One region of the Rosenbergiella sp. YN46 genome, then DNA from elsewhere that is predicted to be linked to it. Evidence: predicted binding sites of a transcription regulator. Region 1 holds the regulator's gene; each other region holds the start of a gene.
The links. Region 1 encodes PurR, which represses purine synthesis genes. Its sites were predicted from a motif close to CANGCAAACGTTTGCNTG; they were not measured.
Positions count from the first base shown of each region.

Region 1 (4,035 bases):
TGGGTGCAGTGTAAGGAGTGCGCTATCGCTTGTGAAACGCTAATATTTGCCTGTTGCATTCAAATTTTTTGCAGGCAGATATGTGGTCAGAATACTCACTGGAAGTGGTAGATGCCGTTGCTCGTAACGGCAGCTTTAGTTCGGCGGCTCAGGAGCTGCATCGGGTGCCTTCGGCGGTCAGCTATACCGTGCGTCAGTTAGAGACATGGCTGGCGGTACCGCTGTTCGTGCGCCGCCACCGCGATGTTGAACTGACGGAGGCCGGGGCCTTTTTTCTGCGCGAGGGGCGAGAAGTTATCAAAAAAATGCTCGCCACTCGCCAGCGCTGTCAGCAGATAGCCAACGGCTGGCGCGGTCAGTTTTCCATCGCCGTGGATAACATCGTCAAACCGGCGCGTATCCGCCAGCTGGTGCTGGATTTCTATCGCCATTTTCCCGATGTGGAGCTGCTGGTTTCCCGTGAAGTGTTTAACGGCGTGTGGGATGCGCTGGAAGACGGGCGCGTGGAGCTGGCGATCGGCGCTACCCGGGCGGTGCCTGTTGGGGGGCGTTACGCGTTTCGGGATATGGGGATGCTGCGCTGGCATTGCGTGGTGGCGGCCAGTCATCCGCTGGCAGAAGAGAGGGGACCGCTGGATGACGAACGGCTGCGGCGCTGGCCTTCGCTGGTGCTGGAGGATACTTCGCGTTCGCTGCCTAAGCGTACCACCTGGCTACTGGATAACCAGCGCCGCATGGTGGTACCGGACTGGGAGAGTGCAAAAGAGTGTCTGGATGCCGGGTTGTGTGTCGGTATGGTGCCGGCCCATATTGCGCAACCTCGGATAAAAAGTGGTCGCTGGACGGCGCTGACCCTGGAAAACCGTTTTCCGGATGCCGCCTGCTGTCTGAGCTGGCGTCAGAATGAAGCGTCGCCGGTGCTGGTCTGGCTGCTGGATTATCTGGGGGATAGCGAAACGCTGAATGCGGAATGGCTGAAGGAGCCCGACTGAGCGGGCTCCCTGGCGTTAGCGCCGATAGTCGCGGAACGGGCCATCGGCCACCGAGCGGCGTTCAATCAGGCGTGGGTGAACTTCCAGAGTGCGGGACTGCTCGCGCTTATTGACGATACGGTCGATAAGCATATTAAAAGCCGTTTCTCCCAGAGAATCCTTGGGCTGGTGGATGGTGGTCAGCGCTGGTGTGAAGTAACGGGAGTTGCGCACATTGTCATAACCGATAATCGAAATATCCTGAGGAACCCGCAGGCCCATTTCGTCGGCGGCGCACAGGGCGCCCATCGCCATTACATCGCCGCCGCAGAATACCGCCGTGGGGCGCTGCGGCGCGGACAGAATCTGCTGCATGGCGCGGTAGCCGGATTCCGGCTCGAAGTCGCCCTGAACCACCCATTTTTCGTTCAGTCTGATGCGCGCTTCTTCCAGCGCCTTTTTAAAGCCTGCCAGACGGCCAGCGCCAGTATTGCGGTGCGGCGAGCCGGGGATCGCGCCGATATCGCGATGGCCGCGTTCAATCAGATAGCGTCCCGCCATGTAACCCCCTTCGAAGGCATTGTCGATCACCGAGTCGGTGAAATCGGCTTTCGCTTCGCCCCAGTCCATCACCACCATCGGAATGTGGCGGTACTCTTCGAGCATCTCCAGCAGCGGCTCCGGATATTCCGAACACATCACCAGCAGGCCGTCAACGCGCTTCTGGGCCATCATCGACAGGTAGGCGCGTTGCTTTTCCTGGTTGTTCCAGGCGTTGCCCAGTACCAGGGTGTAGCCCGTATCAAAACAGTTTTTCTCTATGGCCTCGATAATTTCCGCAAAGTAGGGGGCTTCACTGCTGGTGGCCAACAGCCCGATGGTCCTGGTGTTATTCACTTTCAGGCTGCGGGCTACGGCGCTGGGTGAGTAATGTAGCTCTTTGATGGCGGCCCATACCGCATTACGGGTCTCTTCCGCGACAAAGCGGGTTTTATTAATGACATGTGACACCGTCGTGGTGGAGACGTTTGCCCGCTTTGCCACATCTTTAATTGTTGCCATCAGTCGTCACTCCCGGCCATTTCCTGGGTTCCTGAATACCGGCCGGTTAATCGTTTGCCTGGACTTATCCCGGGGCGCAACTTTTCGGGCTGCGGGTATGTCGGGGAGGCGACATTAAACGGGAGGAGGGCATAACCGGACGGCGCATAAACAAGTTAGCCGGGGATTTTGTCCTATCTTCGCCAAAAGTGGAAGAGGAAATCTGCATATAAAGCCACTTGATGCAGGATTTTCAGAGCCGTTTGTGGGAAAATGAATCAGTCCTTACACTAAATATGGAAAAGGAGCAGGAGAAACGCATGAGTACCGATCTGAAATACTCGCTGATCACCACCATTATCGCCCTTGGCGTGATTGTTGGCGGCGCCCTGACCGCCGTACTGCATTAATCTCCGGCCCGGATGCGCCCTGTTGCGTATCCGGGCCTTTCTATTATTGCCATTTGCGCAACAGCCTTTTGCTTTTAACACGACTTTAACTTTTCCCTTCAGACTGTCATTATTCTCCGCCTGACGATATCCGGAAGCAGTGAGTTCCGCCCTTGCGGAAGCTGTCTCCCGAATTTACCGGAGAAATAACAATGAAAGTCAATTTCCCCTTACTGGCGCTGGCCATCGGGGCATTTGGTATAGGAACAACAGAATTTTCCCCTATGGGCTTATTACCGGTGATCGCCGATGGCGTAGGGGTTTCCATTCCCGTGGCCGGTATGCTGATTAGCGCTTACGCAATTGGCGTAATGGTTGGCGCGCCGCTGATGACGCTACTGCTATCGCATCGTGCCAGACGCAGTGCGCTGCTGTTTCTGATGGGAATCTTTATTGTCGGCAACCTGCTGTCAGCGCTGGCGCCGAATTATGGCATGCTTCTGCTTTCCCGCATTATCACCAGCCTTAACCACGGCGCTTTCTTTGGACTGGGATCGGTAGTGGCGGCGAGCCTGGTACCCAAAGAGAAGCAGGCCAGCGCGGTAGCCACTATGTTTATGGGACTGACTATCGCTAACATCGGCGGCGTGCCAGCTGCGACCTGGCTGGGCAGCGCCATCGGCTGGCGTATGTCCTTCCTTGCCACCGCCGGTCTGGGCGCGATCGCGATGCTGAGCCTGTGGCTGTCACTGCCTGCGGGCGGCGCTGGGGCTCGTCCGGACGTGAAGCGCGAGCTGGGAGTACTGATGCGTCCTCAGGTATTAATGGCGCTGCTGACCACGGTTCTGGGCGCAGGGGCGATGTTTACCCTTTATACCTATATCGCACCGGTACTTCAGCGCGTGACTCACGCATCACCGGGTTTCACTACCGGGATGTTGGTGCTGGTGGGGCTGGGATTTTCGCTGGGTAACTATCTGGGCGGCCGCTGCGCTGACCGTTCGGTTAACGGTACTCTGAAAGGTTTTCTGCTGCTGTTGACCGTGATTATGGTGGCGATACCCTGGCTTGCGCGCAGCGAGGTCGGCGCCGCTATCGCCATGGTAGTTTGGGGCGCGGCAACCTTTGCCGTGGTTCCGCCGCTGCAGATGCGGGTGATGCGCGTAGCCCATGAAGCGCCGGGGCTCTCTTCGTCGGTCAATATTGGTGCTTTTAACCTCGGTAACGCGCTGGGCGCGGCGGCGGGCGGTGCGGTAATCTCCGGTGGGCTGGGATACGGCTTTGTTCCGGTGATGGGCGGCATTATCGCCGCACTGGGACTACTACTGGTGCTGTTTTCGTCGCGTAAGACGTCGGAGCGGACGCTGGCCGTGGATGCCGAGTAATGAAAACGACGCCCCCTTGAACCCAGGGGGCGAATCCACGCGTTAGCGCAGAGTGTTCGGGGTCATAACCCGGCGGGCGCCAATGTAGTGGCGCTGCCAGTAGTCGTCACTCAGAGAGGTTATCTGGATATCGCGCCCGGTGCGCGGCGACTGGATAAACTTGCCATTTCCCACATAGACCCCTACGTGATCGGCGGCGCCGCGGCCGCGAATGCGGAAGAAAACCAGATCGCCGCGCTGTAGCTCGCC
Region 1 is NZ_JAZHEE010000021.1:22,450-26,484, reverse strand. Features, by position in the region: gene punR (DNA-binding transcriptional activator PunR) at 81-992, shown strand; gene purR (HTH-type transcriptional repressor PurR) at 1,008-2,033, opposite strand; gene cydH (cytochrome bd-I oxidase subunit CydH) at 2,333-2,422, shown strand; gene V3W49_RS14820 (MFS transporter) at 2,614-3,786, shown strand; gene V3W49_RS14815 (C40 family peptidase) at 3,829-4,035, opposite strand, start outside.

Region 2 (4,035 bases), on a different contig from region 1:
GAAAGAAAGAACCGATCCCCGGTTAGGATCTATGCTATGGGGAAATTGAACAGAACAGGAGCGAATCGTGACACAACAAGAGAACCGCCGTTGGGTACTGGCTTCCCGTCCGGAAGGGGCGCCGGTCGCCGGGAATTTTCGTCTGGAGCATGACCCGATCCCCACCCCAGGCCAGGGCGAGGTGTTACTGCGCACCGTCTGGCTGTCGCTCGATCCTTACATGCGCGGGAGAATGAGCGATGCGCCTTCTTACGCGCCGCCGGTACAGTTAGGCGAACCGATGCCGGGAGGTACCGTGTGCCGGGTGGCGGCCTCGCATCATCCCGACTATCAGGTCGGCGACTGGGTGCTCAGCTATGGCGGCTGGCAGGATTATCAGCTGTCCGACGGTAGCGGGCTGGTCGGGCTGGGCGACAATCCGCAGCATCCCTCGTGGGCGCTGGGCGTACTGGGCATGCCGGGCTTTACCGCCTATATGGGGCTGCTGGATATTGGTCAACCACAGGCGGGGGAAACCCTGGTGGTTGCCGCCGCTACCGGGCCGGTGGGCGCTACGGTGGGGCAAATTGGTAAGCTGAAAGGATGCAGGGTGGTGGGAGTTGCCGGCGGCGAAGAAAAATGCCGCTATGCGACTGAAACCCTGGGTTTTGATAAGTGCCTGGATCACCGGGCGCCGGATTTTGCCGAACAGCTGGCCAAAGCCTGTCCGCAGGGCATCGATATCTATTATGAAAACGTGGGCGGTAAGGTGTTCGATGCGGTGCTGCCGCTGCTGAATACCCGCGCCCGTGTTCCGGTATGCGGGCTGGTTTCCGGCTATAACGCCACCCAACTGCCACCGGGGCCGGATCGCCTGGCGCTGCTGATGGGCACCATCCTGAAAAAACGTATCCGGATGCAGGGTTTTATTATCGGTCAGGATTACGGCCACCGTATTGATGAGTTCCGCCGCGATATGATCCCCTGGGTGCAGGAGGGCAAGATCCGCTATCGTGAGATGGCGATCGACGGTCTGGAGCACGCGCCCCAGGGATTGATCGACCTGCTGGAGGGCAAAAACTTCGGCAAGGTGGTGGTGCGCGTCGGCGCTGACGACTGACGATTTATCACCTGCGGCGGGCGGTGGCCCGCCGTTTCCCTGCCGCTTACAGGGAAGCAGCGATATCACGAACGCCATTCAGGCGAGCCGGGAGCTGCTGAAATATACGGTAATGGCTCCCCGCCCGAGCCCGTAAAACTGGCAACCAGTAGGCGTTTGAGCTCTTCTTCCTGCATATCATGCCGTCTGAGCGCGGTGAACCGACGCGCTTTTATTATTTCACGCCAAAATATAAAACGACGCTGTTAGTTAATCTCCTTAAATAACAATAAATTAAGAACCTGTGTCGCGATTGTGACAGAAAGGTGTCGCATCTGTTCAATCTTCAGGGCCGCCCTCCGATCTATCCTGGCTAACGGATGGCGGATGGTGCCGCCGCAGCGCTAACCCTGAGGATAATCAAATGAATGCCGACGACTTGAATAATACCGATCCCCAGCTTTTCGCCGCCGTCGTTGACGAGATGGTGCGCCAGGAAAGTCATATCGAACTGATCGCTTCTGAAAATTACGCCAGTCCTCAGGTGATGGCGGTGCAGGGGAGCCAGCTAACCAATAAATACGCCGAAGGCTATCCGGGTAAGCGCTACTACGGTGGCTGCGAACACGTCGATGTGGTGGAACGGCTGGCGATTGAACGCGCCTGCATACTGTTTGGGGCAGATTATGCCAACGTGCAGCCGCATTCCGGGGCGCAGGCCAACGCTGCGGCCTTTATGGCGCTGGTGGCCCCCGGGGACACTATTCTGGGTATGAGTCTGGCCCACGGTGGTCATCTGACGCACGGCGCGGCGCCCAACGTTTCCGGCAGGCACTATAACGCGGTGCAATATGGCCTGAATCCGGAAACCGGCGAAATAGACTACGACGAGGTGCAGGCGCTGGCCCGCGAGCATCGCCCGAAGCTTATCATCGCCGGATTTTCCGCCTATGCCCGGGTGGTGAACTGGCGCCGTTTTCGCGAAATCGCCGATGAAGTGGGCGCCTGGCTGATGGTGGATATGGCCCACGTCGCCGGTCTGGTGGCGGCGCGCTGCTACCCCAGTCCGCTGCCCCATGCCCATGTGGTGACTACCACCACCCATAAGACCCTGCGCGGCCCGCGCGGTGGCATGATTCTTTCCGCCAGCGGCGACGAAGAACTGTACAAAAAGCTGAACGGCGCGGTGTTTCCCGGGCAGCAGGGCGGCCCCCTGATGCACGTTATCGCCGCCAAGGCGGTGGCGCTGCGTGAAGCGATGAGCGAAGAGTTCGTCCGCTATCAGGCCCGGGTTATCGATAATGCCAGGGCGATGGCACAAGTCTTTGCCCGCCGCGGCTTCGATCTGGTTTCCGGCGGTACCGACAACCACCTGTTTCTGGTCTCTCTGATTCGCCAGGGCATCACCGGTAAGGAGGCGGACGCCGCGCTGGGGCGCGCCCATATTACCGTTAACAAAAACGCAGTACCCAACGATCCCCGCAGTCCCTTTGTCACTTCGGGGCTGCGCATCGGCACGCCGGCGGTGACCACCCGCGGCTTCGGCCAGCGCGAATGTGAAATGCTGGCGGAGTGGATCTGCGACATCCTCGATACCCTGGCGAAGGGGGAAGAGAGCGGCAATATCGAAGCCTGGGTGCGATCCAACGTGGCGGAGCTGTGCGCCCGCTATCCGGTGTACGGCGAAACTCAGGTGACGCTGAGCCGGCCCGCTTTCGCCTGACTGACAGGGAGACGTGTTATGCAAAATTATTCCGGGCTTAGCCTGTTGCGCCATGGTATCAGCCACCATGAAAACTGGCCGCGTATGTGGCGTACCCCCACGCCGAAGAAGTCCTACGACGTGATTATCATCGGCGGCGGTGGCCACGGTCTGGGTACCGCGTACTACCTGGCAAAAGAGTTCGGTATTACTAACGTCGCGGTGGTGGAAAAGGGCTGGCTGGGGGGCGGAAATACGGCCCGCAATACCACCATCGTGCGTTCCAACTACCTGTGGGACGAGGCGGCGGCGCTGTTTGAACACTCTATGAAGCTGTGGGAAGGGCTGTCGCAGGATCTCAACTACAACGTGATGTTTTCCCAGCGCGGCGTACTGAACCTGGGGCACACCCTCCAGGACATGCGCGATATCCGGCGCCGGGTCAACGCCAACCGCCTGAACGGCATCGATGGTGAGGTGCTGGGTGCCCGCCAGGTGCAGGATCTGGTACCGATGCTCGACTGCTCGAAAAACGCCCGCTATCCGATTCTGGGGGCCTCCTGGCAGCCCAGAGGGGGCGTGGCGCGCCATGACGCGGTAGCCTGGGGGTTTGCCCGGGCGGCGGATGCCCTGGGGGTGGACATTCTGCAGCAGACCGAAGTTACCGGCTTTATGATTCGCGACGGTCAGGTCTACGGCGTTCACACCACCCGCGGCGATATCGAAGCCCGCACCGTGGGCTGCGTGGCGGCGGGCAACTCCGGGGTACTGGCGGGAATGGCCGGATTGAAGCTGCCGCTGGAGTCCCATCCGCTGCAGGCGCTGGTTTCCGAACCGCTTAAACCGGTGCTGGATACCGTGGTGATGTCGAACCACGTTCACGGCTACATCAGTCAGTCGGACAAAGGCGATCTGGTGATCGGCGCCGGTATCGACGGCTATACCGGCTACGGGCAGCGGGGCAGCTACTCCACCATTGAACATACGCTTCAGGCGATAGTCGAGATGTTCCCGGCGTTCTCAAGGGTGCGTATGAACCGGCAGTGGGGCGGCATCGTCGATACCACGCCGGACGCCAGCCCAATCCTGTCGCCCACCAAAGTAAAAGGGCTGTGGTTTAACTGCGGCTGGGGAACCGGCGGTTTTAAAGCCACGCCGGGATCGGCCCACGTGTTTGCCGCCAGCCTGGCAAAAGGCAGGCCCCATCCGCTGGCAGCCCCGTTTTCCATTGAACGCTTCAATACCGGCGCGCTGG
Region 2 is NZ_JAZHEE010000005.1:63,622-67,656, forward strand. Features, by position in the region: gene curA (NADPH-dependent curcumin/dihydrocurcumin reductase) at 68-1,099, shown strand; gene glyA (serine hydroxymethyltransferase) at 1,503-2,801, shown strand; gene V3W49_RS06495 (sarcosine oxidase subunit beta family protein) at 2,820-4,035, shown strand, end outside.
Region 2: a site for PurR is predicted at 1,448-1,465, ahead of glyA (serine hydroxymethyltransferase). Genes of this name have one in related genera too.

Region 3 (4,035 bases), on a different contig from region 1:
TCCATTTCCGGGTTATCGCGCTGTACTGAAGCGAAATCGAGATCGGCGTCGGACTGTCCGGAATCCATTGACGAAGCGGCGCCGCCGCCCAGCCCGATATTCATCGCCGGGCCACCCAGTACAATCAGCTTCGCTCCCGGCGGAATCTCCCCTTTCTGAACGTGATCGGCGCGGATATTGCCGATACCGCCAGCCAGCATGATGGGTTTGTGGTAACCGCGCACCTCGTCGCCGTTGTGGCTGTTCACCCGCTCCTCGTAGGTGCGGAAATAGCCGTTCAGGGCCGGGCGCCCAAATTCGTTGTTAAAAGCGGCGCCGCCCAGCGGGCCATCCAGCATGATATCCAGCGCCGAAACGATGCGTTGCGGCTTGCCGAAATCCTCTTCCCAGGGCTGCCCGAAACCGGGAATACGCAGGTTAGAGACCGAAAAACCCACCATTCCCGCTTTGGGTTTGGCGCCGCGTCCGGTAGCGCCTTCATCACGAATTTCACCGCCTGATCCGGTGGCCGCGCCCGGCCAGGGCGAGATAGCGGTCGGATGGTTATGGGTTTCCACCTTCATCAGGATATGCGTCGGCTCCTGATGATACTGATAATAACCATCGGCTGCCTGTGGATAGAAGCGTCCAACCTCGGAGCCTTCCATGACCGCCGCGTTATCTTTATAGGCGGACAGTACGTAGTCAGGCGTCTGCTCGAAGGTATTTTTGATCATCTTAAACAGCGACTTCGGTTGGGCTTCACCATCGATGACCCAGTCGGCGTTGAAGATTTTATGGCGGCAGTGTTCGGAGTTCGCCTGAGCGAACATATAGAGTTCGATATCGTTAGGGTTACGACCCAGCGCGGTGAACGCCTGCTGCAGATAGTCGATTTCGTCTTCCGCCAGCGCCAGTCCCAGGCGAACGTTGGCCTCAAGCAGCGCTTCACGGCCCCGTCCCAGCAGATCGACGCTCTGTACCGGACGCGGATCGTGGCAGGCGAACAGAGATTCCGCCTGTTCGGGAGAGGTGAACACGCTTTCCATCATTCTGTCGTGAATCAGGGCCGCCGCCTCATCGCGCTGGGCAGGGCTCAGTTCCCCTTCCAGATACCAGGCTACGCCGCGCTCCAGGCGCTTCACCTGACTCAGACCGCAGTTACGGGCGATATCGGTCGCTTTGGAGGACCAGGGAGACAGCGTGCCGGGACGAGGCGTCACCAGCAGCAGCGTGCCGCCAGGCGTATGGCTGGCCAGAGTCGGGCCATACTCCAGCAAGCGTACAAGCCGCGCGCGCGCTTCATCGTCCAGGGGGGCTGCCAGGGAGGCAAAGTGCATATATTCGGCATATACGCCGGTCACCGGCAGCCGGGCCGCGTTAAAACGATCCAGCAATTTATTGATTCGGAAGGCTGACAGGGCGGGCGAACCACGCAGAATTTCCATCATAAGATCTCTCGTCTTCGAAGCGGCTGTATGGCGCCATTGGTGGCGTCAGGGGAAAACGGGCGTCATTATAGAGAATCCACAGCGACGACGAAACCGTTTGCGCACAAATAAAATCCCTGCGACGCTGTATGTAAAACGGTCAAAAAACGCACTAACTGGTTGCCAGCACAGGCATTGTTGAGCAAAATGCAGCTCCGACAGCCCGTATAATAATGAAATTTTCCGATTTCCCGGCCGAGACTTCAGACAGCGCAGAGACTTAACTTATTGAAGAAACTAAAGATTAACTATCTGCTTGTTGGCGTGGTCGCCCTGTTGTTAGCCATTGCGCTATGGCCCTCCATTCCCTGGTTTGGCAAAGCTGAAAACCGCCTCGCGGCGATTCAGGGCCGGGGAGTGCTGCGCGTTAGCACCATCGCCACACCGCTAACCTGGTATCGCGAGAAAAATAAAATCACCGGACTGGACTATGAGCTGGCGCAGCAGTTCGCCCGCTATCTGGGCGTTAAGCTGGAAATCAACGTTCGAGCCACCATCGATCAGCTATTCGACGATCTGGACAACGGTAAGGCGGACATTCTGGCGGCCGGACTGGTGTATAACAACGACCGCAGCCGGGCTTACCAGGCGGGGCCAGCCTATTACGCGGTATCTCAGCAGTTGGTTTATCGTAAAGGCAGCCCCAGGCCAAAGAGCCTTAAGGGGGTAACCGCGCAGCAACTGACCATCACTCCCGGGCTGGCGGCGTTGAGCGAACTGCGTAAGCTGCGCGAGGAGCAGTATCCCGGGCTGAGCTGGAGCATTGATGAACGCCGTGGCAGCAATGCGCTGCTGCGCCAGGTGCTGAACGGCGAAATTACCTATACCATCGCCGATTCCATCGCTATCAGCATATTCCAGCGTATTCATCCCCAACTGGCGGTAGCGCTGGACGTGACCGAAGAGCAGCCTGTGACCTGGTTTTCGTCCCGGGACGATGACGACAGCCTCTGCGCCGCCCTGCTCGACTTTTTTAGCGGCATCAGCGGCGACGGCACCCTGGCGCGGCTGGAAGAGAAATATCTGGGCCACGTCGGCGCCTTCGACTACGTGGATACCCGCAGTTTCCTGCGCGCCATCGATAACGTATTGCCAGAGATTCAGCCACTATTCGAAAAGTATGCGCACAACATCGACTGGCGCCTGCTGGCGGCGATTTCGTATCAGGAATCGCACTGGAATACGCAGGCCACCTCCCCCACCGGCGTGCGCGGCCTGATGATGCTGACCCGTAATACGGCGCAAAGTCTGGGGATTGAAGATCGACTGGATGCCGAACAGAGCATTCGCGGCGGCGCCAGTTATCTGCAAAAAATGATGAACAAGGTACCGGAATCAGTACCGGAAGAGGAGCGCATCTGGTACGCACTGGCGGCCTATAACATGGGTTATGCCCATATGCTGGACGCCCGGGCGCTGACCGCGAAACTGAAAAAGAATCCCGACAGCTGGGCGGATGTCAAGCAGACGCTGCCGCTACTGAGTCAGAAGCGCTATTACACCCTAACCACATACGGCTACGCCCGGGGCCACGAGGCTCACGCTTACGTAGAGAATATCCGCCGCTATCAGCAAAGTCTGGTGGGTTATCTGCGAGAAAAAGAGAGGCAAAAAGCGAAGAGCACCCGGCTCGCCCAGGGATACCCGGTGGTTACCCCCGATGAGGCGGCGCTTCCCGATTACGATCCATTTCCTTTTGCGCCTTTTTTTGCGCTCGCCGTTGGCGAAAAAATTCACTCAGAAGCGCCGAGCACGCTGGCGCAAGAATCCCGCCAGTAACCTGCACCCGGTGATTCATTCCCGGGTGGCCCAGCACATCCATCAGCGAACCGGCAGCGCCGGTTTTAGCGTCGCTGGCACCGTAAACCAGATGGCCGACCCGGCCGTGCACCATGGCCCCGGCGCACATCACGCAGGGCTCCAGGGTCACGTACAGCGTGGTATCCAGCAGACGATAATTTTCCAGCACCATTCCCCCCTGGCGCAGCGCCATAATTTCGGCATGAGCGGTGGGATCGTGGCGGCCAATGGGACGGTTCCAGCCTTCGCCGATAACCCGGTTTTGCCAGACCAGCACCGCGCCGACGGGCACTTCGCCCTCTTCCCTGGCGCGTTGAGCCAGGGTGAGCGCATGGCGCATCCAGTATTCATGACTGACAGGCTGTTCGGGCACGGCGACCTCCGGATGAATGGGGCGCGCATTATACATGGAGCCCGGGCCTTACTCCAGCTGCTGCAACCGCCCCTGAGGCGTGACCCGCCAGCGGTGTTGGCAAAAGCTCAGCAGCGGATTATCCTGGCTGCTGTCGCTGTAGCCGCTATAGAGCCGGAGCGGCGCACCGATCCGCTGTTCCAGCTGCGCCACTTTTTCATGGCCCAGACAGCGCAGGGTCAGCACCTGACCGCCGTAGCGTCGGGTCATACGGCTGGCGATAAGCTTCACCCGGGGCAGCCAGGGCGTGTCGCTGTAGACCTGCTCCACCAGCGGCTGGGGCGAGCCAGTTATCAGCCAGACATCGGCATCACGGCTATTAAGGTAGTCGTTCAACCGCTGCTGAACCACCGG
Region 3 is NZ_JAZHEE010000027.1:10,015-14,049, forward strand. Features, by position in the region: gene purL (phosphoribosylformylglycinamidine synthase) at 1-1,430, opposite strand, end outside; gene mltF (membrane-bound lytic murein transglycosylase MltF) at 1,698-3,248, shown strand; partial or broken gene tadA (tRNA adenosine(34) deaminase TadA) at 3,160-3,678, opposite strand; gene yfhb (phosphatidylglycerophosphatase C) at 3,691-4,035, opposite strand, start outside.
Region 3: a site for PurR is predicted at 1,517-1,534, ahead of purL (phosphoribosylformylglycinamidine synthase). Genes of this name have one in related genera too.

Region 4 (4,035 bases), on a different contig from region 1:
ATGGCGCAGGCGGAGCCAACCTCGCCCTGGCAGCCCACCTCGGCGCCTGATATCGAGGCGTTTTTCTTACACAGCGCCCCCACCGCTGCCGCGGCCAGCAGAAAGTCCACCACGTCCCCATCCCCGGCCCGCTCGCTAAAGCGCATGTAGTACATCAGCACCGCCGGAATGATACCGGCAGCGCCATTGGTAGGCGCCGTGACCATACGCCCGCCTGCGGCGTTTTCTTCATTTACCGCCAGCGCATAGAGGTTGATCCAGTCCATGGCCGACAGCGTGGTGCCAATCACATTCGCACCGGTGGCCTGCCTCAGGGAGCGATACAGGCCCGGGGCTCGACGTTTCACGTTCAGCCCGCCCGGTAATACGCCCTCGTTTTCCAGCCCCTGCGCGATGCACGCCTGCATAGCCTGCCAGATGGCGGCCAGACCGGTACGAATCGCCGGTTCATCGCGCCAGACTTTTTCGTTTTCCAGCATCAGCTCACAAACCCTTAACCCCTGCTGCCGACAGTGCGTCAGCAGTTCGGCTCCGGAGTTAAAGTCGTAAGGCAAAACCACCTGAGGTACCAGATGAGCGCTGGCGGTGGCTTCACTTTCGTCCAGCACAAAGCCGCCTCCCACCGAATAGTAAGTATTGGCATAAACCACCTCACGCTCGCCAAAGGCCGTCAGGCGCATGGCGTTCGGGTGATAAGGGAGCACTTCGTCCACAAAATGCAGATCGCGGTTCCAGTCAAAATCCACACCCGGGCCACCGGCCAGGGGCAGAAATCCGGTTTCGCACAGCGCCCGAATGGCAGGGGCGATAGTACGGGGCTCAACAGTTTCCGGCGCTTCGCCCATCAGCCCCATCAGCGTTGCTTTATCGGTACCGTGCCCCACGCCGGTAGCGCTCAGGGAGCCGAACAGATCCACCCTGACGCGGCGTACCGTCGCGCGCGCGCCCTGCTCGCTTAACTGGCGGATGAATCGCTGCGCGGCCCGCATTGGCCCAACGGTATGTGAACTGGAGGGGCCAACCCCAATCTTGAACAGATCAAAGACGCTGATGCTCATCCTCTTTCTCCCGGAGCCTGAATGAAATATCAGCATCGATTATTGCGACAAATTCACACCGGAAGATGCCAGATAGCGACGCTTCAGGTCATCAGACCGACCGGAAATTGCCGACAGCGCTGGCGCAGACCTTATGTCGCAAATCAATCCTCATAAGACGTTGCCAGGCATTCCGGGCCGCTGACCCGCCTTTATCATCCTCCAGGGCCAGGCTGTCTTAGCGCCCCACAGTTTACTGGCATTCCACACACCAACCATTTCCTGGGAGGAAACACTATGCCGGATTCGAAAGATCCGATGGTACCCGATGGTGAGGTTAACCCCTACGATACCGACTATCAGATAGGCCAGGATAATATTGTGGTCAGCGTCGGCCCGTTCGGGCTGGATATTCATAACCGCGTCTTTGTTATCTCCGGGCTGGCGGTCATCATCTTTGTCGCGCTGACGATGGCGTTCCATCGTCAGGTCGAACCCATCTTCAACGGCGTCCTCAACTGGCTGACCGGCAACCTGAGCTGGTTCTTTCTGAGCACCGGCAACATCTTCGTGCTGCTCTGCCTGGCACTGGTCTTTTCCCCGCTCGGCAAAGTACGTCTGGGCGGCACTCTGGCCAGACCGAACTACAGCTATCTGACCTGGTTTTCGATGTTGTTCGCCGCCGGAATGGGCATAGGTCTGATGTTTTACGGTGTGTCTGAACCACTGTCGCACTTCTCCAGCTCGCTGGCGGGAATCAGCATTGAAAACGGCGTTCGCAGCGACACCGCGCCGCTGGGGGCTGCCGCTGGCAACCCGGAAACTGCCCGCAGCCTGGCAATGGCCACCACCATCTTCCACTGGGCGCTTCACCCCTGGGCTATCTACGCCATGCTGGCGCTGGGACTGGGGCTGTTCTCTTTTAATAAGGGGCTGCCCCTGACCATGCGTTCAGTGTTTTACCCACTACTGGGAGATTCGGTCTGGGGCTGGCCCGGGCATATCATCGACATTCTGGCAGTATTGGCTACGCTGTTCGGCCTGGCCACCTCTCTGGGTCTGGGCGCCGCCCAGGCGGCCTCAGGCCTGAATTATCTGTTCGATATTCCCATGGGCGAAACCACCCAGATCCTGCTGGTGGTTGGGATTACCGCGGTTACGATGGTGTCGGTCATGGCCGGGCTGGAAAAGGGGGTACGCCGGTTGTCGGAAATCAATATGATACTGGCGGCGCTACTGTTGCTGTTCGTGATCGCCGTCGGCCCTACGCTTGCACTGGTGACAGGCTTTTTTTCGAACCTGGGCGCCTATCTGCAATACCTTCCGGCGCTGTCTAATCCCTTCGGGCGCGAAGACAGCCACTTTGTCGCCAGCTGGACCGCCTTCTACTGGGCCTGGTGGATCTCCTGGTCGCCGTTTGTCGGCATGTTTATCGCCCGGGTCTCTCGCGGACGCACCGTGCGCGAATTTATCATCTCAGTGCTGATTGTTCCGTCACTGGCCTGCGTAATGTGGATGACCATTCTGGGCGATACCACTATCTTCCAGTATTTTAATCAGGGGCATCAGGCCATCGCCAACGCGAAGCTGCCACTGCAGTTGTTCACCATGCTGGATACGCTACCGCTGGCGAAGATCACTTCGCTCATTGGCATTCTGTTGGTAGTAGTATTTTTTGTCACCTCATCGGATTCCGGCTCGCTGGTGATCGACATTATCTCGGCAGGCGGCAAGGTCAACGCCCCCACGCCACAGCGAGTATTCTGGTGCAGTTTCCAGGGCGTGGCGGCCATTGCGCTGCTGCTGGGCGGCGGTCTGGTGGCGCTGCAGACTATGGTGCTCTCTACCGGACTTCCATTCGCCATCGTCTTGCTGATTGCCGCGTTTTCAGTGCTTAAGGGGCTGGCTTCGGAGCCCAGACATAGTCGCCCGGCTCCGGGTACGGAACAGGGCTAAGCCCCGGAGATTTAGCATGCAGGCTGAACATAAGGAAATCATCGACTTTCTGCGCAGCTCACCGCCCTTCGATGCACTACCCGACGCAGCGCTGACGCTGGCGGCCGCCAATATTGACGTCTGTTATTTCAAGGCGGGCAGCAGCATCCTCTCCTTCGGCCAGCAGGTGGACGCCTGGTATGTGGTGCGCAGCGGCGCTGTCGAGGTCTATCGGCGTAATGGCGAACTCTACAACCGCCTCAGCGCCGGAGGTTATTTCGGCCAGTTCGGCCTGTTGCGCGAAAGCAGCGTGCGTTTTCCGGTCACAGCCCTGGAGGACACCCTGGTCTGGCTGATACCTGCGCCGGTGTTCCATCAACTGTTCACCCAATATGAAGCCTTCGCCGACATGGTGGAGGTGGAAGATCGCACCCGGCTGCGCCATACCATAGCCCGTACCGAAGATGCCAACGAACTGCTTACCTCACGCATTGATACGCTCATCAGCCGTAAACCGGTGACTATCGATACCTTCGCCAGCGTGCGGGAAGCGGCCATGATGATGAGTGTCGAAGGGGTATCTTCACTACTGGTGATGCACTCCGGCGTACCGGAAGGCGAGACAGGCAATGCCGCCAGAATGGCCGGAATGCTCACCGACCGCGATCTGCGTACCCGGGTTATCGCCAGAGGACTGAGCGTTGATACGCCAGTCGGCGACGTGATGACGCCGGAACCGATCCACTGCGAATCCCACCAGATGGTGTTCGAAGCCATGCTGACCATGATGCGCCATAACGTACACCATCTACCGGTGCTGAAACAGGGTCAGCCCATCGGCGTGATATCGCAGTCGGATATTATCCGCTACGAATCCCAGAACAGCCTGTTTGTGGTCAGCCGTATTTTCCACGCCAACAGCATCGCCGAGTTAAGCGCCCTGAGCGGCGAGGCACGCGCCTGCTTCCGGCGCATCGTGCGCGAAGATGCTAATTCACAGATGATCGGCAGCGCCATGGCGGTAATTGGCCGCAGCTTCACCCAGCGCCTGCTGGAGCTGGCA
Region 4 is NZ_JAZHEE010000004.1:273,137-277,171, reverse strand. Features, by position in the region: gene V3W49_RS06095 (L-serine ammonia-lyase) at 1-1,058, opposite strand, end outside; gene V3W49_RS06090 (BCCT family transporter) at 1,335-2,993, shown strand; gene V3W49_RS06085 (DUF294 nucleotidyltransferase-like domain-containing protein) at 3,010-4,035, shown strand, end outside.
Region 4: a site for PurR is predicted at 1,305-1,322, ahead of V3W49_RS06095 (L-serine ammonia-lyase). Genes of this name have one in related genera too.